One region of the Novosphingobium sp. ZW T3_23 genome, then DNA from elsewhere that is predicted to be linked to it. Evidence: riboswitches for the same ligand, from Rfam matches in the RefSeq annotation. Region 1 holds a riboswitch; each other region holds the start of a gene.
The links. A riboswitch is a leader RNA that binds a small molecule or an ion and turns the genes downstream of it on or off. The one in region 1 is predicted to bind cobalamin.

Region 1 (7,869 bases):
AACGGCGAGGACGCGGGGTTCGAATTGCGGATGACTTCGGTGTAGTGAAACGCCTCGAATTCGGTGCCGAGCAGTATTTCGTGCTCGACGCTGCCGGTCGCGAACTTGCCGATCAGGTTGACCTGCGCGTCGAGATCGCGCCAGCGCAGGGTCCGCTCGCTATAGGTCCGCACCAGGGTGCGCCCGTCGGGCCGCACGCTGGAGGCCTGGATGCCGGGCCCGCCCAGTTCGCCGTTGTAGTACTGGATGCCGGCGCGCAGCTTCCAGTCCCGGCCCAGCTTGTAGTCCGCCGTCAGGTTGCCCAGCCCGTTGCGCACGCGCCAGCGGCCGAGCGAAGGCTCGCCGAAGAAGCGGGAGGAGGGGATCGCGCTGTCCAGTTGATTGCGGAACGCGGGATTGCCGCGATCCAGCGGGGTCTTCACCTGCACGAATTCGCCGCCGAGCCGGATCGTCAGGTCGGCCGAAGCGTCCCAGGCGACCACCGGGGCAACGACGACGCGGTCGGATTCCACATGATCGCGGAAGCTGTCTCCGCCTTCCACCGCCGCGCCGATGCGATAGCGCAGGGACTGGTCGCCGGTCACCGGGCCGGTGGCATCGACGGTTCCCCGCCAGCCGCCGAAGCTGTCGATCCGCGCGCCGAGGGTCTGGGCCGTCGTTCCGGCCGGCTCGCGCGAGACGATGTTGAACGTGCCGCCCGGATCGCCGCGGCCATAGAGCAGGGCGGCGGGGCCGCGCATCACGTCCACCCGCTCCACGGCGATCGAGTCCGGCGCCGGCGGATAGCCCCGGTTCATCGGGAAGCCGTTGCGGAAGTATTCGGAACTGGTGAAGCCGCGCAAGTTGTAGTCGGTAAGGCCGGTGCCGCCGAAATTGTTGCCGCGGGTAATGCCGCCCGCATAGGCCAGCACGTCCTCGACGCGGTTGGCCTGCAGGTCTTCCACCACCTGGCGGGTCAGTACCGTCACCGACTGCGGGATTTCCTGAAGCGGGGTGTCGGTTCGGGTCGCGCTGGAAGAGCGGGGCGCGTTATAGGCGCCGCTCTTTCCGGTGACGACGATGGCGTCCTCCGGGGGCGCGGTTTCGGTACCATGCGCCGTTATCGGTATCGCGAACAGCGCCAGCAGCGCGGTCGTGCTATGCAGTCTCAAGTCATTCCCCACGGGCGTCGAGCAACACCGGGCGGGAGGCGTCCGCGCGAACGGCCGGCGCGCGCGACGGCCGGACGCCCCGAAGGCGGCAGACACGCGACACCGATGCGGCCCCCGCCGCATTCTCGTCGCTCAGACGGAGAAGTTGACCGTGCCGAGACCATCCCCTGGATCAGGCAAGAGCGACCGGTGCGACGGCAGGTCTCCTGGCTTGCGGGTCACAGCTTGATGCACGGCCTTCCCAGGCCCCGCATGGTTTAGCGTCCGGCCCAGTGGCTGGCGATCCGGGACACTTCCCGACCGCACATGTGCATCGCGCTCGCCGCTCACAGTTGCAGGGACAGCCTCGGATTCAAGGATCGAAACCCTCTCACCGTGTTCCCTTTTAAGCCTTTCTCAAGGCACCGACGCGATCAATCCGGCAACCGAAGTCGCCGAATGTCGGCGGCGTTATCTGCAATAAAACCAATTCGCAATAGCAATAGCAGCGTTCGTGCGATCTTGGCCGACGTCGCGGCCACGCATCACCGCATGAAGAATTCGACCGGTACCACCAGTTCGATGGCCTCGCCCTTCATGTCTTCCGGCGGCCTGGGCAGCGGTTGCGCGCGCCGGGGCAGCGCGAGGGCTTCATTGTCGAGCGAACGGACGCCGGACGAACGCTCCAGGGTGACCGTCAGAACCTTGCCCTGCCGGTCCATGGAGAAGCGGATATAGGGCACCCCCTGTTTGCGCGCGAAGTGGGCGTCGCGCGGGTATCGCTTAACCCTGTCCAGCGCGGCGAGCACACGCCCCTCCCAGGTCGGCTTGCCGGTCGAGGCCTGCGGTTGGGGGGGCAAGGGCCTGTTGACCGGCGCGGTTTCCTCGCGCGCCGGGGGCGCGGGATCCGGCGGAGCGGGCCGGACGGCTGGCGCAGCGGGCAGCGGTTCGGTTGCGGCGATCACGATACTCGGCGGGAGGATCTCCGCTGCTTGCGGCGCAGGCTCCTCCTTGCGCTTTCGGGACGGGCCGGGCGGAACCTCGCGAACCGGTTCGGGGGGCGCGGCAGGCGGGGCGACATTGAAAGCGCTGATCGTCGGCCGGGCCGGCGGAGCGCTGTAGGTGGTCCATGTCAGCAACAGCCCCGCGCAGATCAGCAGAGCCACGCCTGCGGTTCCGCCCAGTCCCGTCAGGCGCGCGCGCAGCGAGGTGGGTTGATCGGCGTAACGGGTGTGTGCGGGCACGGGCACTTCTGTCTGCCCGTGCTCGTTAGGGAACTTCCGGCAGACGACGGCGGGGGCGTTCATGATCGGCATGCCGCACCATTGCCGGAACGGATCGCGCTTGCCCCGATCGGTCCGCCGTCGTCCATCGTCATGGTCAGATCCGTCCGCGCAAGGTCAGGCGGAAGCTGCGCGGCTCGCCGTAGATGTTATAGAACGAGGCATAGCCGGGGATGCGCAGATAGGTCTTGTCGAAGATGTTGCCGACGTTGATGCCCGCCTCCCACTTCTCGTTCAGGTCATAGGCGACGCGCGCCGATGCGATGGCATAGCCGCCCTGCCGGATGACCGAGCTGTACATGTTGCTCTGCGACTGGACACCCGCGCCCAGCTTCAATCCCGAAAGCGGCCCCTCGAACCCGGCCTTGCCGAAGCTGAACTGCGACCACAGCTTGAACAGGTGCACTGGCATGCGCTCGGGCTGGAAGCGCTGGCCGACGTTGTCGGGGTCGGAGTCGCTGAGGTATTTCTGCCGGTTGTAGGTATAGCCTGCGGTGATATCCCATCCGGGCAGGGGACTTCCGGTGACTTCGGCTTCGATCCCCTGGCTCTGGATCTTACCGGCGGCGCGGGTGCAGGTGCCGTCCGCGGTTCCGCCGCAACCTATGTTGAATTCGTCGATGATGGGCCGGTTGGTGTCGCGCAGGCGGAACACCGCCAGCGTGGCATTCAGCGCATCGTCGAAGAGCGCGGCCTTCACGCCCGCTTCGGCCTGCCAGCCGACACGCGGATCGAGCACGCGGTTGTTCACGTCCTGCGCCGTCTGAGGCACGAACGTATCGACATAGCTGGCATAGAGCGAGACTTGCGGCGTCACGTCCAGCACGGCACCGACGTAGGGCGTGAAACGGCCATTCGTGGTTGCGTTGCTTTCCACCCATGCCGTCCTGTCCGGCAGGACATCGCGCTCCTTGTTCTTGTAGTACGACAGGCGGCCACCGACGATCACCGTCAGCGGGTCTGCCAGGCGCAGGCGCGCGGAACCGTAGATGCCGGTCTGGACGGTCAGCGTTTCGTACTTGCTGACGACGTTGGAGGGAATGACGGCGCTGAAATCGTGGTCGTTCAGCATGTCCCAGTCAGTCGGGAAGGCGAAGTTGGTGCCGCCGACGAAATCGTAGCGCGAACGATTGACGCCCAGGGTCAGTTGATGCTCCTGCCCGAACAGCTTCACCGGGCCGTTCACATGGATGTCGAAGCTGTGCCAGGTGATGTCCTGTTCGATCCGGCCTGCGGAAAGGCCGCTGACGAGGCCGGTTGCCTTGTCGATGGCATACCAGGCCGAGGTCGATGCGCCGTCGTAGTCGATATCGCGATAGTTGTAGGCGCCTTTCGCCTGCCATCCGCCCCCGAAATCGTGCGTGATATCGAAGAAGAGCTCGCTCGTCGCGGTCCGCGAATTGGCATCCGATCCCGTGTAGGACTTGCGGGAAGGCACGGTGCCGTCGCTGTAGAGCGGCAGGCCGAAGAAGTTTATGTAGTCGCGATGCGCGTAGAGCCCGCCCACTGCGATCGTGGTGCGCGGCGTCAGGTCGTATTCGACGATGCCGTAGAGCGTGCGGTCCTTGTTGTAGCCGACGTCGTAGAACTTGTCCTCGTCCTGATAGATGCCGACCACGCGTCCGCGCAGCGAGCCCGAGGCGTTGAACGGCCCGGTAAGGTCCAGTTCTCCGCGATAGCGATCCCACGATCCCACGCTGGCGAGGCCGGAAAGGTCGAAGTCCTTCTTCGGTCGCTTGCGCACGTAATTGACGGTTCCGCCCGGTTCGCCGGTGCCGGTAAGCAGGCCGGAAGGGCCGCGCAGAACCTCGATCCGGTCGAACAGGGCAAGATCGCCGATGCTGGAATTCGAATCCGCGCCCTGCTGGGGAACGCCATCGTACTGGGCATTGGCGGTATAGCCGCGGATCATCACCGATTCCGTGCGCTCATATCCGAAGGTGCGCACGCCGGTCACCTGGTCGAGCGCCTCGGCCGTCGTCGTCAGCGCCTGATCGTCCATCTGCTGCCGGGTGAGCACGCTGACCGATTGCGGAATCTCACGCAGCGACTGGGCGCTCTTGCCCAGCGTCACGGCATGGGCGGCGTAGGAGCCGGTATCTTCGGTGGCGGCGACATCGCTGCTGCCCGCCAGCGGCGTGGCGCTGCCGCCGCCCTCGACGCGAACGGGGCCGAGCGTGACCGCTCCGCCCGATTGCGGTGCCGGCTCCAGGGTGATGGCGTTGGGGCCGGTGAAGCGAAAGCTCAGCCCGGTTCCCGCGAGCAGCCGCGAAAGGGCCTCACCGCTCGACAAGGCCCCCGAAACGCCGGGCGAGGAAACGGAGGCGCCCACCGACGCGGCATAGACGACCTGAATGCCGGTTGCATGCGAGAACTCCCGCATGGCGTCGATCAGCGGTTGGGCCGCGATGGCAAAGTTGCGTGGCGCCTGGGCGGCGCCCAAGGACTGGGCATGGGCAGCGGTGACGCTCAGCTGGCTCAGGGCGGTGCCGAGAAGCAGCGCGGCACCAAGGCGCGCGGCGCGCAGGACAAACGGTCGGGACGAAGACTTGGACAAGGCAGGAAACCCCCAGAACGAAACGCTTCAGATCCGGCACGGATGGAAAATGCGACGCATTATCATCATGCCGATCATGCCCCAGGCGTTTCGAAGCGAGGCTTGCCTAACCCCTTGCTGAAAATTTTTCACGGGACGGGCCGGACGATCGCGAGGCCGCCGGGCAGGCGGGTGATGCTCAACCCTGCGCTGGCGGCAAGCGCATCGAGGCCTTCGTCGGCGCGATCCGCGCGGATGATGGCGGTGACGGCAGGCAGAGCCTCGACATTGCCCATCACCAGGGTCGGGCCACGGCGATAGCGCGCGATTTCGTCGATCGCGGTGCGCACCGGCGTCGCCTCCAGCAGGATGTCGCCATCCCGCCAGGCGGCGATCCGACCGACAGGGAGGTCGCGCAGCGGGACGGGGTCCAGTCGGCCTGGCGCCGGCTCGTCATTCCAGGCCGCGCGCTGGCCGGCGGTCAGCGTCAGCCAACTACCGGCGCCGTCTTCCTGGCCGACCCTTACGGCGCCGCCCGTGACCGCCACTTCGGAGCGGGTATCCTCGGCGGAAACGGCAAATGCGGTGCCGATATCCTCGACCAGCACGCCGTTGGCCGACACCCTGAAGGGTCTGCTGCGGTCGTGGACGACCTCGAACCAGGCGCGGCCCCGCAGAACCTCGATCCGGCGCTCTCCTTGCTCGAACCGGACGGTGATGGCGCTTCTCGCATCCAGGGCGACGCGCGAGCCGTCGGGAAGCGAATGTGACTGGACGGCAGCATCGGTTCGATAATCCGCCCTCAGGCGCAGCAGGACTTCAGGGCCTGCGAGCAGAAGCGCCAGACCTGCCGCCACCGCGCCGAACGCATGAGCGGGGCGCAACCGGACATGGCTTCGGGCAGCGCCGGTTTCCTGCGTCGCCAACTGGACCTTTGCGGCATCGAGGCTTCGCCACAGCGCAAGTTCGTGCTGGAAGATGTCTTCATGGCCCGGCGCAGCGCGCCAGTCGGCCAGTTCGGCCAGTTCCTGCTCCGAGATTTCGCCGGACGAAAGCCGCACGATCCATCCACGCGCGGCTTGGACGATCGCCGGGTGAGCACCGGGCACGGTCATCGGCTATCCTTGGGCACGGGGGCCTTGCAAGCAGGGCCCTTGCAGATGCGACCAGGCCTAGGGTTCATGCCATCCATGCCCGGCAAGGCGCAACGGCGGCGCGTTTGCCTAACCCCCGGCGACAAATAAATGATCTCACACCCCGTTCCGGGCGTCGCCCAGTTTCGAGAGTGCACGGCGGATGTGCTTTTCCACGGTGGTGCGTGAAACGCCCAGATGCACGGCAATGTCTCGCTGGGGCATGCCGTCGATCCGGTTGAGCCGGAAGATCGTCTTCGTCGGTTCCGAAAGAGCGGCGGCCGCTTCCAGCACCCGTTCCAGTTCGTCGCGCGCGATCATCGCCGTTTCGACGGAAGGATCGCAGTCCGTGCCCCAGAGAATGGCATCCGCTTCCGCCTGGATCCTCCGCCTGCGCGCCAGTTCGCGTCCCTGGTCCCACGCCACGTTCGCAGCGAGGGCGAAGAGATAGGAGCGCTTGTCGCGGATCGGAGGCTCGTCGGCGACTTTCTGCACCCGCAGCCACAGGGTCTGCAACGCGTCGTCAACCATGCTGCGATCGAGCACCCGGCACAACATGCGCAGCAGCGAGGGACGCTCGCTCTGGATCAGCCGGGACAAGTCGAGGGCATTGGTGGACATCGCGCCCGCCTCTAAACCATATTGATAATGGCTCGCAAGATGCCTTGAAAGAGCAGGCGAAGCTCGATTGTCGGCCACTTTCGGCGGACGGATGAACGGCATGGTCGGTACGCTGGCGATGTATGGAAAGGGCTCGCGTTCTCCACCTCCCGAATGCGTGATTTGACACGCGTTGTTGTCAAAAGGTCGCCCTTGCACTGACGGAAAAATATAGGCTTACCCCTTGAGGATTGGCTTTAAATATTTGTTAAGTCTGTTTCTTTGCCAATCAATGGCGCTGCGATCCTATAATGAGGAATATGATCCCGCCCGTCCATTCGCGATGCGGCAACTGTCAGACTGAGGTACCATGCCGCTTCCCGTTCTTTCGCTGCAATCGATTCACGCCCCTGTCGTCCGCAAACTCCGTCCTGCCCTGTTGGCTTCGGCCGCAGGCATCCTGCTGACCGCTCCATTTTCGGCAGCGTTTGCCGCGGATGGCGATGGCGGTAACGGGTCGAACGGTTTTGCCCCTGGCGGCCTTTCGAGCACCACGGGCACCGGCTCCAGCGGTCAGGACGCGACCCTGAACAGCGGCGGCGGCGGCGGCGGAGCCGGCTTGGTTGGCGGCACCGGGGGCACCGGCGGCAACATGGCCAACCCCTCGGTACCGGCCGGTGCCGGAGCGCTCTCGGCTGGAGCGAACGGCCAGAACGGTTCGTCCGCAGGGGCTGGCGGCGGCGGCGGCGGTGGCGGTGCCCATGGTTATGTAGGCGCGCTGTCGGGCCTCAACCGCCCGACATATCAGGGCGGCGATGGCGGCAATGGCGGCAATGGTGTCGGTTACGGCGGCGGTGGCGGTGGTGGCGGGTTCGGTGCAGTTGTTACCGGCCTGAACGATATCTGGGTCCATATGGGCTTTGATCAATCGTTTGTAGGCGGCAATGGCGGCACGGCCGGATGGGCTGCCTATGGCGGCAATGGCGGCAGCGGCTTGGTGCTGCTGGGCATGACGGGCAACAACGATTTGGAGTTGTTCGCCAGTGCCACCGGCGGCACCGGCGGTGTCAGTACCCTTAGCTATAGCGGCAACGGCGGCAGCGGCCTGGTGGTGCAAGACATGGTCGGAACGCTCAAGGTCACCTTGAACGGAACGGTTCGAGGCGGCAACGCGGGCGCCCTGGCTC
Region 2 (7,869 bases), on a different contig from region 1:
TGGTCTTGGGGCGACGGGCCAGGCGCGCGCCGGTGATCTCGTTGGTGGCGTCGAGGTAGGTGGCCGAAAGGCTCATGTCGAAGCCCTCCCAGTCGGTCGCCTGCATGCCCAGTTCCACGCCCTTGGCGCGGGCGCGGCCGACATTGTAGTAGTTCCACGCGGCCAGATCGTAGTCGATCAGGTTCTTCGTCTTGCGATCGAAGTAGGTGACCGAGAACGTGCCGTGGCCATCCGCGAAAGGCTGCTCCACGCCCACGTCCCAGGACTTCGACGTCTCGGGATCGAGCGCGCGGAAGCCGGCGTTGGTGTAGAGCTGGTAGAGCGACGGCGCCTTGAAGCCCTCGCCATAGCTGGCGCGCAGGATCGGGGCTTCCGCGCTGCCGCCGATCACCCAGGCGCCGTTGGCCGAGAAAGTGGTCTTGCTGCCGAAGTCCGAATTGTCGTCATAGCGCACGCCGCCGTTCAGGGTCAGGCCGGTAACCGGGCGCAGGGTGACCATGCCGAAGACGCTGTCGATCGAGGTGGAATCCTTCGAGCCGTAGTTGTCCGAGAACTTCTGCTTCTCGGTTTCGGCGCCGACCAGCACGCTGACCATGTCGATCGGGGTGTAGGAGACCTGCCCCTCGAAGCGATCGTTACGGCCGTTGGTGGTGAAGGGACCGAAGACCGCGTCGTCGGAGATGCGGCGCGTATCGGTAAGGCCATAGCCGAGCCGCGCGGTGAGGCGGCCATCGAGGCCCTTGTAGCGCAAGTTAGCGTAGCCCACGGTGTCGCGCTTCATGCCCACGTTCAGGGCATCGGCCCCGGTATTGTCGTAGTCGTAGTTGGCCTTGGTCCAATAGGTTCCGGCGTCGGCGGAAAGGCCCTCCACGATCTGCACTTCGGCGCGGGCATAGGCGCTCTTGCTTTCGAAGCCGTCCTTTTCGGTGCCACCGCGGCGCTCGTTGAAGGCGGAATAGCCGTCACCCTTGAGCCAGTTGCCGCCCAGCGTCAGGCCGACCGGACCCAGTTTGCCCGCTGCCGAGGCGCCGAGCTGCTTCTGGTCGCGCCAGCCGTATTCCGCCTGCCCGCGCGCGGTCCATTCATCGGTCGGGCGCGCGGTGATGAGGTTGATCACGCCGCCGATGGCCCGGCTGCCCCAGAGCACGCCGGACGATCCGCGCACCACTTCGATGCGATCGAACTGGCCCACCGTCAGGCTGCCGAAGTCGAAACCGCCGCCCACGTCGCCCGGATCGTTGATCCGCACGCCGTCGATCAGCACCAGGCTCTGCGCGTTCTCGGCGCCGCGGATGAAGACGCTGGCGGGCTGGCCGAAGCCGCCCGACTGGGTGAAGGTCACGCCCGGCAGGCGCGCCAGCACGTCGGTGGCGGTGACCGCCTGGGTGCGCTCGATATCCTCGCGGGTGACGACCGAGACGGACTGGCCGATCTCGCTCGTGGGCGTTTCGGTGCGGGTCGCGGTGACGACGATATTATCGATTGCGGCTTCGTCCGCCAGTGCGGCGGTGGCAAAAGGCGTTGAGACCGCGAGTGCGGTCCCCAGCATAAACAGGTATTTCACGCGTATTCCTCCAACCTGAACGACAAGTGCCGTCCATGGCGGAGCCGCGCGCCTTTCCTCATGCGCGCGGGCTCGCTGCATGCCGGGACACCCCGCCCGGCTGCGGAACGACCGTCACAGGCAGGTCTCCTGGCTCCCGGATCGTCGCGCCGCCTCCCGCCTTCCCGGTATGACCCAGTGGCATCGCGTGGAAGGGGCGCTCCCCGGTCACAGTTGCGGGGGCAGCTTTTCGACTTGCGCCGAAATTCCCACCAGGTCCTAAGACTTGGGGCCCGGCTCCGGGCCACCCATGACGTATCGCGCCGATACTGGGCAGCGGGGGGATTGGCAAGCGGGGCGGATGGGTGACCTTCCGGTATCGCCGGGGGAAATCACAAAGAGAGTCTTAAGCGATTCAGGCTATCCCGCGCGCCTGTGCCGCTTCGGGACGGGCCCATCTCGGCGGGTGCCGCGCGGACCAAAGCAGGATAGGCGCGAAGGGCGCCTCATGCGAGGACGTACCGAGAGGATCCGAATTGACCGCCGCCAACCGCCCATCCTGCACCGAAAACTGGGAACCGCGTCCGCGTGATTTCCAGGGCAATTTCGTGCGCGGCGGACGCAAGCGGCTCCAGCGCAGGCGGCGTCGGTGGACGCTCTGCGCCGCCTCGCTCGTGGCGGTCGCCCTCCCCGCCTTCGCTTCCCCGCCGCTTGCAGCATGGGAGCCGTTCCCCTTCGCTGACGCCACCGCTGCCGACCAGACCGTGCTGCCCATGCCGTTCGAACAACCGGGTGCCAGCTTCCCCGGCTCGGCCTATTACTATCTCGAAGCCGAGCAGCCGGTGCTCAAGGTCGGGGAAGGCATTCATTCGGATGCGGACGGCGGCGCCATCGGCCCCGTCGCCCGCGCGCTCAGGATCGACAATTCCGGCGTGGACCGCAGCCGCGCTCTCCAGTGCCTCACCGCCGCGATCTATTACGAAGCCGCCAGCGAGCCCGACGGCGGCCAGCGCGCGGTGGCGCAAGTCGTGCTCAACCGGGTGGCGCATCCGGCCTATCCCAAGACCGTCTGCGGCGTCGTCTATCAGGGGTCGGAGCGACCGACCGGCTGCCAGTTCTCCTTCACCTGCGACGGATCGCTGGCGCGGGCGCCACAGCGCTACTTCTGGCAGCGCGCCGAAGAGGTGGCCCAGGCCGCGCTCTCGGGCCAGGTCTATGCGCCGGTCGGGCTGGCCACGCATTATCATACCATCCAGATCAACCCCTACTGGGCGCCGAGCCTCCATTACCTCACGACGATCGGCGCGCACCGTTTCTATGCCTTCAACGGCGCCGCCGGAAACCCGGCCTCGTTCCGTTTCGCCTATCTCGGCGGAGAACCGCTCGCCGCGCCGCATCGCCGCGACGATTCCGCCGCCAGCGCCTTGGCCAGCGCCGCGCTAGACCCGCTGGCCGTGCAACGCACATTCGAGGAAGCGCCTGTCCGGGTGGAAACCGTAGCAGTTCCGGCCGCGCAGGCCGCGCCCTCCGGCCCCGCCTATTCAAACCCCGCCTATTCCAGCGACGTGCGCGAACGCGGCGGCGAGGATCTCTACCGCGCGCGCAATCTGCCTGAAGCTACCGGCGTGCGCCCGGAATACGCCAATTCCGGCAAATGGATCGCCCAGCCCGAAGCTAGGCCCAAAAGCTAGACGCGGGCCTCAAGGATTCGCGAAATATCGGCCGCAAGGTTTCAGCAACCATACGCCCTCACCAAGACTTAGCGGCTTCATCCTATAACTAAGGTCCGAGACGCCGCTCCAGGGCGTCCTTCAACAAGAGGCGCGCTTTACCATGGCCATCCGCTTTTCCGCTGCCCGGAAACGCTCCTGCCCCGTGATCGTGCGCGCCCTCTGCCCGTCGGTGCCGCTCTGCGCCGCCAACGATAACACGGCGGCACGCCTTCGCTCCCATCGCCGCCGGGACATCCGCGAAGCCGCCTCCGACACCGTTGCCGACACCGCCAACGAGCGCATCTTCGCCGAGGCGCTGCGCCATTTCTCCCGCCACGGCCTGTCCGCCGCCGCTCATGCTCGCGCCAATGCCGCAGCCGCGCGCCTGGCCGGTGACGACGCGGCATGCACCTGGTGGATCGCGATCTGCCGCCAGCTCGACCGCCGCATGGCCGATGCCTTCGCGCGCCGCATCGGCAACGGCTGAGAGACAGGCGAAATCGTATCCTGCAGAAGGCGCGGACAAACTCCCGCCCCGGGAAACATTCCGCAAGACCAGCGACACCCACCGTTAGCGTCCAGCCTCTACAATAGGCTGGCACACTCATTCGACGCGACCGCCTGCCCTTTCCTCGGGGCGACTCGCAGAAGGTGACGCTTGCCGGTCACCCGCGCGTGCGAGAGACTCGAAGCCGGCATGCAGCGGATGCAATCTGCGCCTTGCCGATTGCGTAAAAGAGGCCGAAACCCTCGTTTCGGGCGGCGTTTTCCGCGCACTCCCATGGCTTATTGCAATTGCGAACTATTATCAGTAAAAAGCGACGCATGAGCCCTCTGCATGGGCTTTTCCCGGTTGCATTGTCGGTTCGGGGGGCGTAGGCCGCCCGGCATTGAACACCGGCACCTGCCTCAGCGGGACAAGCGCAGGCCGCCTTTTCGTCCGTTGGTCCCGCCTTTGGGAAGGACAAGCAAGCATCATGGCTCGTAAGAAGATTGCCCTCATCGGCGCCGGCAACATCGGCGGCACCCTCGCGCACCTCGCCGCGCAGAAGGAACTGGGCGATATCGTCCTCTTCGACGTGGCTGAAGGCCTGCCCCAGGGCAAGGCTCTGGACCTGTCGCAGTGCGGCCCCGTTGAAGGCTTCGACGCCAAGATCACCGGCACCAACGACTATGCCGACATTGCCGGCGCAGACGTCATCATCGTCACCGCCGGTGTCGCCCGCAAGCCCGGCATGAGCCGCGACGACCTGCTGGGCATCAACCTCAAGGTGATGAAGTCGGTCGGCGAAGGCATCGCCGCCAATGCACCCGACGCATTCGTGATCTGCATCACCAACCCGCTCGACGCGATGGTCTGGGCGCTGCGCGAATTCTCGGGCCTTCCCCACAACAAGGTCGTCGGCATGGCCGGCGTGCTCGACTCGGCCCGCTTCTCGACCTTCCTCGCCTGGGAATTCGGCGTCTCGATCCGCGACGTGAACACGTTCGTGCTCGGCGGCCACGGCGACACCATGGTGCCGGTCGTGCAGTACTCGACCGTCAACGGCATCCCGGTTCCGGACCTCATCAAGCAGGGCCGCACCACCCAGGAAAAGATCGACGCGATCGTCCAGCGCACCCGTTCGGGCGGCGGCGAGATCGTCGGCCTGCTCAAGACCGGCTCGGCCTTCTACGCCCCGGCCGCCTCGGGCATCGCCATGGCCGAAGCCTACCTGAACGACCAGAAGCGCATCCTGCCGATCGCCGCCTATGTCGACGGTCAGTACGGCGTTGACGGCCTCTATGTCGGCGTCCCCGCCGTGATCGGCGCCAATGGCGTCGAAGAGATCATCGAAATCGAGCTGGACGGCGAAGCCAAGACCAACCTTCAGGTCTCGGTCGACGCGGTCAAGGAACTGCTGGTCGCCTGCAAGGGCATCGACGGCACTCTCGCCTGATCCGAACTAGACGGCCCCGCCCGCCCCGTAATTCGACGGGGCGGGCGGGGCTTCGGCCTATCCGGCCGTTGATTTTACGATCTGGACGGTTGCACTTCGCGGAATTTGCGCCAAGGCGCTTCCCAAGCCGGAATCGGCCTACACCAGGAACAGGAATTAGGATTCCCCTATGTCCATTCTCGTCAACAAGAACACCAAGGTCATTACCCAGGGTATGACCGGTGCCACCGGCACCTTCCACACCGAACAGGCCCTTGCGTACGGTACGCAGATGGTCGCCGGCGTGACCCCCGGCAAGGGCGGCACGACCCACATCGGTCTGCCGAACTACAACACCGTCGCCGAAGCCAAGGCCGCGACCGGTGCGACCGCCACCTGCATCTACGTTCCGCCGCCGTTCGCGGCCGACTCGATCCTGGAAGCGATCGACGCCGAGATGGAACTGATCGTCGCGATCACCGAGGGTATCCCGGTTCTCGACATGGTCCGCGTGAAGCGCGCCCTCTCGGGCTCGAAGTCGCGCCTGATCGGTCCGAACTGCCCCGGCGTCCTGACCCCCGGCGAATGCAAGATCGGCATCATGCCCGGCAGCATCTTCTCCAAGGGTTCGGTCGGCGTCGTCTCGCGCTCGGGCACGCTCACCTATGAAGCCGTGTTCCAGACCACCAACGCCGGTCTCGGCCAGACCACCGCAGTCGGCATCGGCGGCGACCCGGTCAACGGCACCAACTTCATCGACGTCCTGGAACTGTTCCTGGCCGACGACGAGACCAAGTCGATCATCATGATCGGCGAAATCGGCGGCAGCGCCGAAGAAGAAGCGGCCCAGTTCCTCAAGGACGAAGCCAAGCGCGGCCGCAAGAAGCCCATGGCGGGCTTCATCGCGGGCCGCACGGCGCCTCCGGGCCGCCGCATGGGCCACGCCGGCGCGATCGTGTCGGGCGGCCAGGGCGGCGCCGAGGACAAGATCGCGGCGATGGAAGAAGCGGGCATCCGCGTCTCCGCCTCGCCGTCGCTTCTGGGTGAAACCCTTGTGGAAGTCCTCAAGGAACTCGCCTGACCCAATACCTGCGGGCGGCGCTGATCTGCGGATTTGCGCCGCCTGTGGACCCACAGGCGATCCGGCACGTTCGAGATGCCGGACGCACAATGCGAACGAAACGGCCCCTCCTCTCCCTCGGGACCATCGAACGCACTATTTAGCTTGGTAGCGCCGGCCGTTTTCCGGCGCGACAAAAGGTGACACCCGATGGGCGACGAAAGTTTCGACTTCACCCCCGATGAGGCCCTCGACGGGCCGCAGGCCGGCCCGAGCTGGCAGCGCAAGAACTGGCCGCTCGTAGGCGCGGATTTCGAGGACGACCTGACCCAGGGCCTCGACCCCAGCGCCCTCAAGATCAAGATCGAGAAGGCAGCGGCAAAGGGCGGCCAGAAGGTCGACCAGTCCCGCATAGACGAAGCCGCGGCCGACGCAATCCGCGCCATGATGCTGATCCGCACATATCGCGTGCGCGGTCACCTGGCTGCCGAACTCGACCCGCTGGGCCTCAACCAGCGCCAGCTTCCCGCTGACCTCACGCCCGAATACCACGGCTTCGTAGGCGCCGCGCAGGACCGTCCGGTCTACGTCGGTGGCGCGCTCGGCCTGGAGTGGACGACCGTCCGCGAGATCGTGCAGATCCTGCGCGCGAACTATTGCGGCAAGGTCGGCCTCGAATACATGCACATCGCCGATGTCGAGGAACGCCGTTTCCTCCAGGAGCGCATGGAAGGCGCCGACAAGGAAATCGAGTTCACCCCCGAAGGCAAGAAGGCGATCCTTCAGGCCGTCGTGCGCGGTGAGCAGTACGAGAAGTTCCTCGGCAAGAAGTACGTCGGCACCAAGCGCTTCGGCCTCGACGGCGGCGAAGCCATGATCCCGGCGCTCGAAGCGGTGATCAAGTACGGCGGCACGCTGGGCGTCAAGGAGATCGTCTACGGCATGGCCCACCGCGGCCGCCTGAACGTGCTCGCGAACGTCCTCGCCAAGCCCTACAAGGTCATCTTCCACGAATTCTCGGGCGGCACCGCCAATCCGGAAGACGTGGGCGGCTCGGGCGACGTGAAGTACCACCTCGGCACTTCGGCCGACCGTGAGTTCGACGGCATCAAGGTCCACATGAGCCTGATGCCCAACCCGTCGCACCTCGAAACCGTCGATCCGGTGGTGCTCGGCAAGGTCCGCGCCTACCAGACCATCGCCGACGACATCGGCGACGACATCGGCCCCGGCGCCAAGCACAAGCAGGTGCTGCCGGTCCTCATCCACGGTGACGCGGCCTTCGCCGGCCAGGGCATCATCTGGGAGTGCTTCGGCCTCTCGGGCGTGAAGGGCTACAACACCGGCGGTTGCATCCACTTCATCATCAACAACCAGATCGGCTTCACGACGAGCCCGCAGTTCGCGCGCAACTCGCCGTACCCGTCGGACGTGGCCAAGGGCGTCCAGGCGCCGATCCTGCACGTCAACGGCGACGATCCGGCTGCCGTGACCTTCGCCTGCAAGCTGGCGATCGACTATCGCCAGACCTTCGGCCGCGACATCGTGATCGACATGTGGTGCTATCGCCGCTTCGGCCACAACGAAGGCGACGAGCCCGGTTTCACGCAGCCGCTGATGTACCAGAAGATCCGC
Region 3 (7,869 bases), on a different contig from region 1:
TATGAGCATGGCGATGTTCCCGCCAAGCCTGCCTATGGCTATGTGATAGGTGCAGGGATCGCCAAGGGCCGCATCGTCTCGATGAACACGGCCGAGGCGAAGCGGATGCCCGGCGTGCTGGCGGTGGTCAGCGCCGAGAATGCGCAGCCGCTTGGCAAGGGCAGGATGAACACCGCCAAACTGCTGGGCGGTCCGGCCATCGAGCACTATCACCAGGCCGTGGCGGTTGTGGTGGCGGAGAGCTTCGAGCAGGCGCGCAGCGCGGCCAATGCCGTGCGGATCGAATATGCGCGTGCCGATGGCCGCTTCGATCTGGCCAAGGCGAAACCCGGCGCGCAGCCGCTGACCGGAAGCGACGCCGATACCCATACCGGCGATTTCGAAGGCGCTTTCGCCTCGGCGCCGGTGAAGTTCGACCAGACCTACACCACGCCCGACCAGAACCACGCGATGATGGAGCCTTTCGCGACGATCGCCTGGTGGGAAGGCGACGCGCTTTCGGTCTGGACGTCGAACCAGATGATCGCCTGGAACAAGAGAGAGCTGGCGGCCACCTTCAAGATACCGCCGGAGAAGGTCCATGTCCGCTCGCCCTATGTCGGGGGCGGTTTCGGCGGCAAGCTGTTCCTGCGTGCCGACGCGGTGATGGCGGCGCTGGGTGCGAAGGCCTGCGGGAGGCCGGTGAAGATCGCCCTGCCGCGTCCGTTCATGGTCAATAACGCCACCCATCGGCCCGCAACCATCCAGCGCATCCGCATCGGCGCCACGACCGAAGGGCACATTACCGCGATCGGGCATGAAAGCTGGTCGGGCGATCTACCCGGCGGCGGTCCGGAGGCGGCGACGCAGCAGACCAAGCTGCTCTACGCCGGGGCCAATCGCCTCACCGCCATGCGGCTGGCGGAGCTGGACCTTCCCGAGGCCAATGCCATGCGCGCGCCGGGCGAGGCGCCGGGCCTGATGGCGCTGGAGATCGCCATCGACGAGACGGCGGAAAAGCTTGGCATGGATCCGGTGAAGTTCCGCGTGCTCAACGATACCCAGGTCGATCCCGAGCATCCCGAGCGGAAGTTTTCCCAGCGCAATCTGGTGCGCTGCCTGGAAGAGGGCGCGCAGCGCTTCGGCTGGAACCGGCGCAGCGCCAAGCCCGCGCAGACCCGCGAGGGCCGCTGGCTGATCGGCCTCGGCGTGGCCGCGGCGTTCCGCAACAACATCAACATGACCTCGGCCGCACGCGTGCGACTGGCGGCCGACGGCATGGTGACGGTCGAGACGGACATGACCGATATCGGCACTGGCTCCTACACGATCATCGCCCAGACGGCGGCGGAGATGATGGGCCTGCCGGTCGAGAAGGTGCGCGTGAAGCTGGGGGATTCCTCGTTCCCGGCATCGGCGGGCTCGGGCGGCCAGTGGGGCGCCAACAGCTCGACCTCGGGCGTCTACGCGGCCTGTTCCAAGCTGCGCGAGCTGGCCGCGCAGCGTCTGGGCATGGACCCGGCGACGGCGGAATTCGTCGATGGCGAAGTGCGCGCGGGCAATCGCTCGGCCGCGCTGGCGGAAGCGGCGAAGTCCGGCGAGATCGTTGCCGAGGAGACCATGCAGTGGGGCGATCTGGCCAAGACCTTCCAGCAGTCCACCTTCGGTGCGCACTTCGTGGAGGCGGCGGTGGATTCCTACACCGGCGAAACGCGGGTGAGGCGGATGCTGGCGGTCTGCGCGGCCGGGCGTATCCTCAATCCCAAGACCGCGCGCAGCCAGGTGATCGGCGCCATGACCATGGGTGTCGGTGGCGCGCTGATGGAGGAACTCGCGGTCGACAAGCGCTTCGGCTTCTTCGTCAACCATGACCTTGCCGGATACGAAGTGCCGGTGCACGCCGATATTCCGCACCAGGAGGTGGTCTTCCTGGACGAGGCGGACGACAAAGTCTCGCCCATGAAGGCCAAGGGCGTGGGTGAACTCGGCCTTTGTGGCGTGGGCGCGGCGGTCGCCAACGCGGTCTACAACGCCACCGGCGTGCGCGTCCGCGACTATCCGATCACGCTCGACAAGTATCTGGCGAAGCTGCCTGCCATCGCCTGACGCCTAACGGCACGAGCTTGGGCAGGCCCGGAGAGGCACGCTGAAACAGGCTACGTCATCCTGAACTTGTTTCAGGATCCATTCCGCCTCCCGGCTCCGTCTGGGCGTGCTGGGCGATGGATCCTGAAACGAGTTCAGGATGACGGTTGGCCGGAGTGGGGGGGCCGGTTTCACCACCGACACCATTCTGGCCCAGCAGAAGGTCCGCAACCAGCTCCGGCGCTGAAGGGAAATAGAAGTGCATGTAGCTCGCCGTGAGCGGGCCGTGGCGGAAAATCTGCTCGCCCTTGCGCCCGTCCGGCGTCTGGGCGAGCACGATCGGGGGAAGGGTCGTTTCGAGCTGGGAATAGTGGAAAGTGTGGCCGCGCACCGCGTGGCCGTCCAGCACCGCCTCCTGCATGCCAAGCGCGACGAGGCGCTTCTGCATGGTCGCGCGGGCAGGCAGCAGGCCCAGCATCGGCGCGCTGCCGCCCGCCGCATCCGTGAGCCTTTCGCAGGCATAGAGCATACCGCCGCATTCGGCGAGGATCGGTCGGCCTGCCGAGAAATGGGCGCGGATCGCCTCGATCATCGGACGATTGGCGGATAGCGCCGCCAGATGAAGCTCCGGATAGCCGCCGGGCAGCCAGAGTGCGTCGCAGTCCGGCAGAGGGGCGTCCCGCAAGGGCGAGAAGAACGACACTAGCGCCCCCGCGCGTTCCAGGAAGTCCAGGTTGGCGCGGTAGACGAAGGCGAAGGCTTCGTCGCGGGCCACGGCGATGCGTCGCTCCGCCAGTGTGGCAGGCGGCAGCGACGGGGACCGGGCCGGCGGGAAGGAGGCGGGGTCTGGCAGCCACAGGGCACTCTCGGGGATAAGGTCGGCGGCGCGGTCGATGCGGGCTTCGAGGTCCGCGATTTCGCCTGCCTGCACGAGGCCGAGATGGCGTTCGGGCAGGCCCATGGCCTCGTCACGCCGCAGAGCGCCGAGCCATTGCACGCCCGAGCCTTGGGGCATCCCGCGTTCCAGCAATTCGGCGTGGCGGTCGCTGCCGACGCGGTTGGCGAGCACGGCCGCCACCTTCACGTCCTTGCGATAGGTAGCGAGCCCGTGGACGAGCGCGCCGAAGGTCTGCGCCATCGAGGAGCCGTCGAGCACGGCCAGCACCGGCAGCCCGAACAATCGGGCCAGATCGGCCGAGGAAGGCGTGCCGTCGAACAGGCCCATTGCGCCTTCGACCAGGATCAGGTCCGCCTCACTGGCCGCCTCGTGCAACAGCGCGCGGCACTGCTCCTCGCCGCACATGAACAGGTCCAGCTGGTGGACCGGCGCCCCGCTGGCCACTTCGTGGATCATGGGATCGAGGAAGTCCGGGCCGCATTTGAACACGCGCACCCGGCGTCCGGCGCGGACGTGGCGGCGGGCGAGGGCGGCCGTGACTAGGGTCTTGCCCTGCCCCGACGAGGGCGCGGTGACGAGCAGCGCGGGGCAGGCGTTTGCCGGTGCCTCCAGGGATGGAGATGCAGATATCGCTGGGACGGGCAGGCTTGGCAGCGGTTGATTCACAGTTCCCCCTTCGACGCAAACGCTCGTAAGTCGTCACGCGAAGGTGCCCTCTTCCGCAAGAGAGCAGGAACTTCGTCCGCCCGGTACATCCCGCCCGCGCGAAGGATCGACGGCGAAGGGCCGGTTTCCTGACTTCCCGGATCCTCGCGCCTTCCGCCGCCTTCTCGAAGCGGCCGCTTCAATGGCGTGGTGGCGGGGCGCATCCCCGGTTACAGTTGCGGGAGCAGTGCCGGCAGTCACGGATAGCTTCCGTGGTCCGGACTTCCCGATTAAGCCCTTGCGGGCACCCCTTGCGCCGGGTGGACTATGGGACTTCGCGGGCCTGCGCAAGTATCGGCGCGGCCCCCCTCTTGCACGGCGCAGCGCCAGCCGATAGGGGCGCCCCTGCGACAGGTTCCCCGCGAGGGGATCAAAAGGGAACGCGGGTTCAATACCCGGGCTGCCCCTGCAACTGTACGCGGAGAGCCGTGCGGCCATTTCGCCATTGGGGGTGCAAACCCCTGAGAAGGCGGCCGAAACGGCATTGACCCGTGAGCCAGGAGACCTGCCCGTCGCAGTCGTTCTTCGACCGGACAGGGTGAGCCGGCCGAACGGGGCATTTCCTCGCTGAGCGACAGCCACTGCCGTGCCCGCAAGCGGCGCGAAAGGGCCTGTCGTCGTGTCTCGCGACTGCATGTCCTTCGCCTGCCTGTCGAGCGTGGCCGGGTTCGACGCTCGCTTAAAGGATATGCCGTGAACTTCCGAATTTCTGCCGCCAGCACTCTTGTTCTTGCACTGGCTCTCCATCCCATGGTCGCGTCTGCCGAAGAGGCGGCGGAGGCCTCCACTGCCGACCGGATCGTCGTCAGCGCGCTGCGCACCCCGGTCGCGGCCGATCGCGTGGCCGACAGCGTCACCTTGCTGGACGAAGCGCAGATCGTCGCGGCGCAGCCGATCGCGCTTACCGACATGCTGCTGCGCACGCCCGGCATCAGCATTTCGCGCAATGGCGGCTACGGCACCACCACCTCGCTGCGTATCCGGGGTGCCGACGCCGGGCAGTCGGTGATTGTGATCGACGGCATGCGCCTGTCCGACGCGTCCTCGACCGCCGGCGGATATGGCTTCGCGAACATGTTCGTGGACGATGCCGAACGGATCGAGATCCTGCGCGGCCCGCAGTCCATCCTCTGGGGCAGCGATGCCATCGGCGGCGTGGTCAACGTCCGCACCCGCCGCCCGACCGAACCGCTGGAAGGCAGCTTCGCACTGGAAGCCGGAACCCATGACACGGTTTCGGCGCGTGCCGGTGTAGGCGGCACCTCCGAGGCGGTGGACTGGCGCCTCTCCGCCTCGCGCTTCACCACGGACGGCATTTCGGCACGGTCCAACGGCACCGAGGACGACGGCTACCAGCGCAGCGCCGCCAGCGGCACCCTGACCTTCCGGGTCGCGCCGGGCGTGTCGCTCGACGTGCGGGGCTACTGGTCGGATTCGAAGAACGATTTCGATGGCACTTCGGGCGACTCCCTGGCCTATGGCCGGACGGAGGAATGGTCGGGCTATGCCGGGCTCAACTTCACCCTGTTCGGCGGCAGGTTGGCGAACCGGGTGGCGGTGCTTCAGACCGAAACGGACCGCCGGAACTACGACCCCGCCCGCTCGATCCGCCAGATCACCTTCGATGCCCATGGCCGCGTGCGCCGGTTCGAATATCAGGGAACCTACACGTTCTCCGACGCCGTGCAGGCCGTGTTCGGCGCCGAGCGCGAGGAGCAGCGGATGACCACCGCATCGCCTTCGAACAGCGCCACGCCCTATGTGCTGACGCCGGAAAAGGTGGATACGAACAGCGTCTACGGCGAGTTGCGGGTTACGCCCGTGGTGGGCCTCACCGTCAGCGGCGGTGCGCGCTACGACCACCAGTCGCGCTTCGGCGGCAACACGGTGTTCAGCGCGGGCGCGGTCTATACGCCCAACGGCGGCGCCACCGTGCTGCGCGCCAGCTATGACGAGGGCTTCAAGGCCCCGTCGCTCTACCAGTTGTTCAGCATGTATGGCGTGAACGACCTGAACCCGGAAAAGGCCAAGGGCTGGGAAATCGGCGCCGAGCAGGGCTTCGGCGAGGCGTTGCGCCTGTCCGCGACATGGTTCGAGCGCGATACCGACAACCTGATCGACTTCGCCTATTGCCCCACGAGCGGCGCCCTGCCGGATGTGTGTTATGTTCCCGGCACCACCACCTCACGCTTCGGCTACTATGCCAACGTCAAGGCCAGCCATGCGCGCGGGCTGGAACTGGCGGCTTCGGCCAGGTGGGGTGTGCTCTTCGCCGAGGGCAACTACAGCTGGATCGAGGCCGAGGACCGGACGGAGGGCAGCGCCACTTACGGGCGCCAGCTTCAGCGCGTGCCGCGTCACCTGGCCAATGTCGAAGCGGGCGTGGACCTGCCGCAGGGCATGCGGGCAAGCGTCGCCGCGCGCTATTCGGGCGAAAGCTACAACGCCGCGACCGGCACCGCGACGCTCGACGACTACTGGCTGGTGGACTTGCGCGCGCAGTGGCAGGTCAGGGAAGGGCTGATTCTTCAAGGACGTATCGAAAACGTGGGCGATGAGAAGTATGAGACCGTAAGCGGCTACGGCACGCTCGGCCGCACCGTCTATCTGGGCCTGAGGAGCCGCTTCTGATGCTGCGTCCCGTCGAACCCGGTCCATCAGTGGTGGTGTGCAGCACCTGCCGTCACTCGGCGGAAGCGCGCGAGGATGACGAAGGCCGTCGCGGCGGCGTGCTGCTGGCCGAGGCGATGCGCGCGGTGCAGGCGGTCGAGACCACGCTTCAGGGCGTGGCGGTCCAGGAAATGCCCTGCCTGTTCGCCTGCCAGCGCCACTGCACGGTGGCGATCCGCGCGCCGGGCAAGCTCGGTTACGTTCTCGGAGACTTCGCGCCGGACGAGGGCGCGGCCCGCGCGATCCTGGAATATGCCGTGCGCCATGCCGCCAGCGAGCATGGGCAAGTGCCCTATCGCGAGTGGCCGCAGGGCGTGAAAGGCCATTTCATCACCCGGACGCCGCCCGAAGGATTTGTGGGGACATGATCCGCTTCGACGACCGCGCCGCTTTTGCGGCGGCGCTGGCAGACCTGCCCGCGCCGGACGGCGAGGCGGCGGAGGCCGCGCGCAGTCGGCAGGCCAGGCTGACCAAGCCGGCCGGTTCGCTGGGGCGACTGGAGGACATCGCGGTGTTCATGGCCGGGTGGCAGGGGCGCGAGCGACCACGCGCAGAGCTTATCCGCGCCGTCGTTTTCGCCGGCAACCACGGGGTCGCCGCGCGCGGGGTGAGTGCCTACCCGCCCGAAGTCACCGCGCAGATGGTCGCCAATTTCGAGGCGGGCGGAGCAGCGATCAACGCCCTGACCGCTGCCTGCGGTGCAGAGCTTTCCGTGGTGCCGCTCGAACTCGATCGCCCGACCGGCGACATCACCCGAGAGTCCGCCATGAGCGAGGCGGAGTGCCTGGCGGCGCTCAATGCCGGCGCGGCTTCGGTGGCGGCGGGCAGCGACCTGTTGTTCGTGGGCGAGATGGGCATCGGCAACACCACCCCCGCCGCGGCGCTGGCGGCGCGGGTTTTCGGGGGCGAGGTTCGGGAATGGGTGGGACGCGGCACCGGCCTCGATGATGCGGGAATCTTGCGCAAGGCGGAGGCGGTCGCGGTGGCGCTCGCACTGCACGGGACGCATTGCCCGGATGCCTTCGAGACCCTGCGCCGGCTTGGCGGGCGCGAGATCGCGGCCATGGCGGGCGCGGTACTGGCGGCGCGCCATTTGCGTGTGCCGGTCCTGCTCGACGGCTTCATCACATGCGCCGCCATGGCGCCCCTGTTCGCGGACAATGCCGCGTTCCTCGCGCATTGCCTGGCCGCGCATTGTTCGGCCGAGGCTGGACACGCCCGCTTGCTGGACCGCTTCGGGCTGGACCCGCTGCTCCACTTGAGCATGAGACTGGGCGAGGGATCGGGGGCGGCGGTGGCGGCCCAGATCGTGCGCTCGGCGCTGGCGGCTCATGGGGGCATGGCCACTTTCGAGGAAGCCGCCGTGGCGGGAGCTGGAACTGGGGCTGGAAGCGCGTGAGCGGGATTCTCGTCCACCTCATGCGTCACGGCGCGCCGCAGCAGCCGGGACTTCTGCTGGGACATCGCGACGATGCGCCGACGCCTGCGGGCGTGGCCCGCTGCGTCACGCGGGCGATGGGGCTCGCGTTCGA

Region 2: another riboswitch for cobalamin. It lies ahead of ACI3K3_RS09505 (TonB-dependent receptor domain-containing protein); the one in region 1 lies ahead of ACI3K3_RS17800 (TonB-dependent siderophore receptor).
Region 3: another riboswitch for cobalamin. It lies ahead of ACI3K3_RS19450 (cobyrinate a,c-diamide synthase); the one in region 1 lies ahead of ACI3K3_RS17800 (TonB-dependent siderophore receptor).

What each region holds. Positions count from the first base shown of each region.
Region 1 covers NZ_JBJDRF010000038.1:17,660-25,528, reverse strand. Annotated here, with positions in the region: gene ACI3K3_RS17800 (TonB-dependent siderophore receptor) at 1-1,151, opposite strand, end outside; cobalamin riboswitch at 1,330-1,575, opposite strand; gene ACI3K3_RS17795 (energy transducer TonB) at 1,676-2,380, opposite strand; gene ACI3K3_RS17790 (TonB-dependent siderophore receptor) at 2,511-4,970, opposite strand; gene ACI3K3_RS17785 (FecR family protein) at 5,099-6,064, opposite strand; gene ACI3K3_RS17780 (RNA polymerase sigma factor) at 6,200-6,703, opposite strand; gene ACI3K3_RS17775 (autotransporter domain-containing protein) at 7,053-7,869, shown strand, end outside.
Region 2 covers NZ_JBJDRF010000013.1:15,054-22,922, reverse strand. Annotated here, with positions in the region: gene ACI3K3_RS09505 (TonB-dependent receptor domain-containing protein) at 1-1,564, opposite strand, end outside; cobalamin riboswitch at 1,666-1,855, opposite strand; gene ACI3K3_RS09500 (cell wall hydrolase) at 2,080-3,234, shown strand; gene ACI3K3_RS09495 (hypothetical protein) at 3,425-3,742, shown strand; gene mdh (malate dehydrogenase) at 4,233-5,195, shown strand; gene sucD (succinate--CoA ligase subunit alpha) at 5,365-6,255, shown strand; gene ACI3K3_RS09480 (2-oxoglutarate dehydrogenase E1 component) at 6,445-7,869, shown strand, end outside.
Region 3 covers NZ_JBJDRF010000047.1:5,175-13,043, reverse strand. Annotated here, with positions in the region: gene paoC (aldehyde oxidoreductase molybdenum-binding subunit PaoC) at 1-2,085, shown strand, start outside; gene ACI3K3_RS19450 (cobyrinate a,c-diamide synthase) at 2,141-3,628, opposite strand; cobalamin riboswitch at 3,729-3,934, opposite strand; cobalamin riboswitch at 4,003-4,195, shown strand; gene ACI3K3_RS19445 (TonB-dependent receptor plug domain-containing protein) at 4,418-6,298, shown strand; gene ACI3K3_RS19440 (DUF1636 domain-containing protein) at 6,298-6,705, shown strand; gene cobT (nicotinate-nucleotide--dimethylbenzimidazole phosphoribosyltransferase) at 6,702-7,736, shown strand; gene ACI3K3_RS19430 (histidine phosphatase family protein) at 7,733-7,869, shown strand, end outside.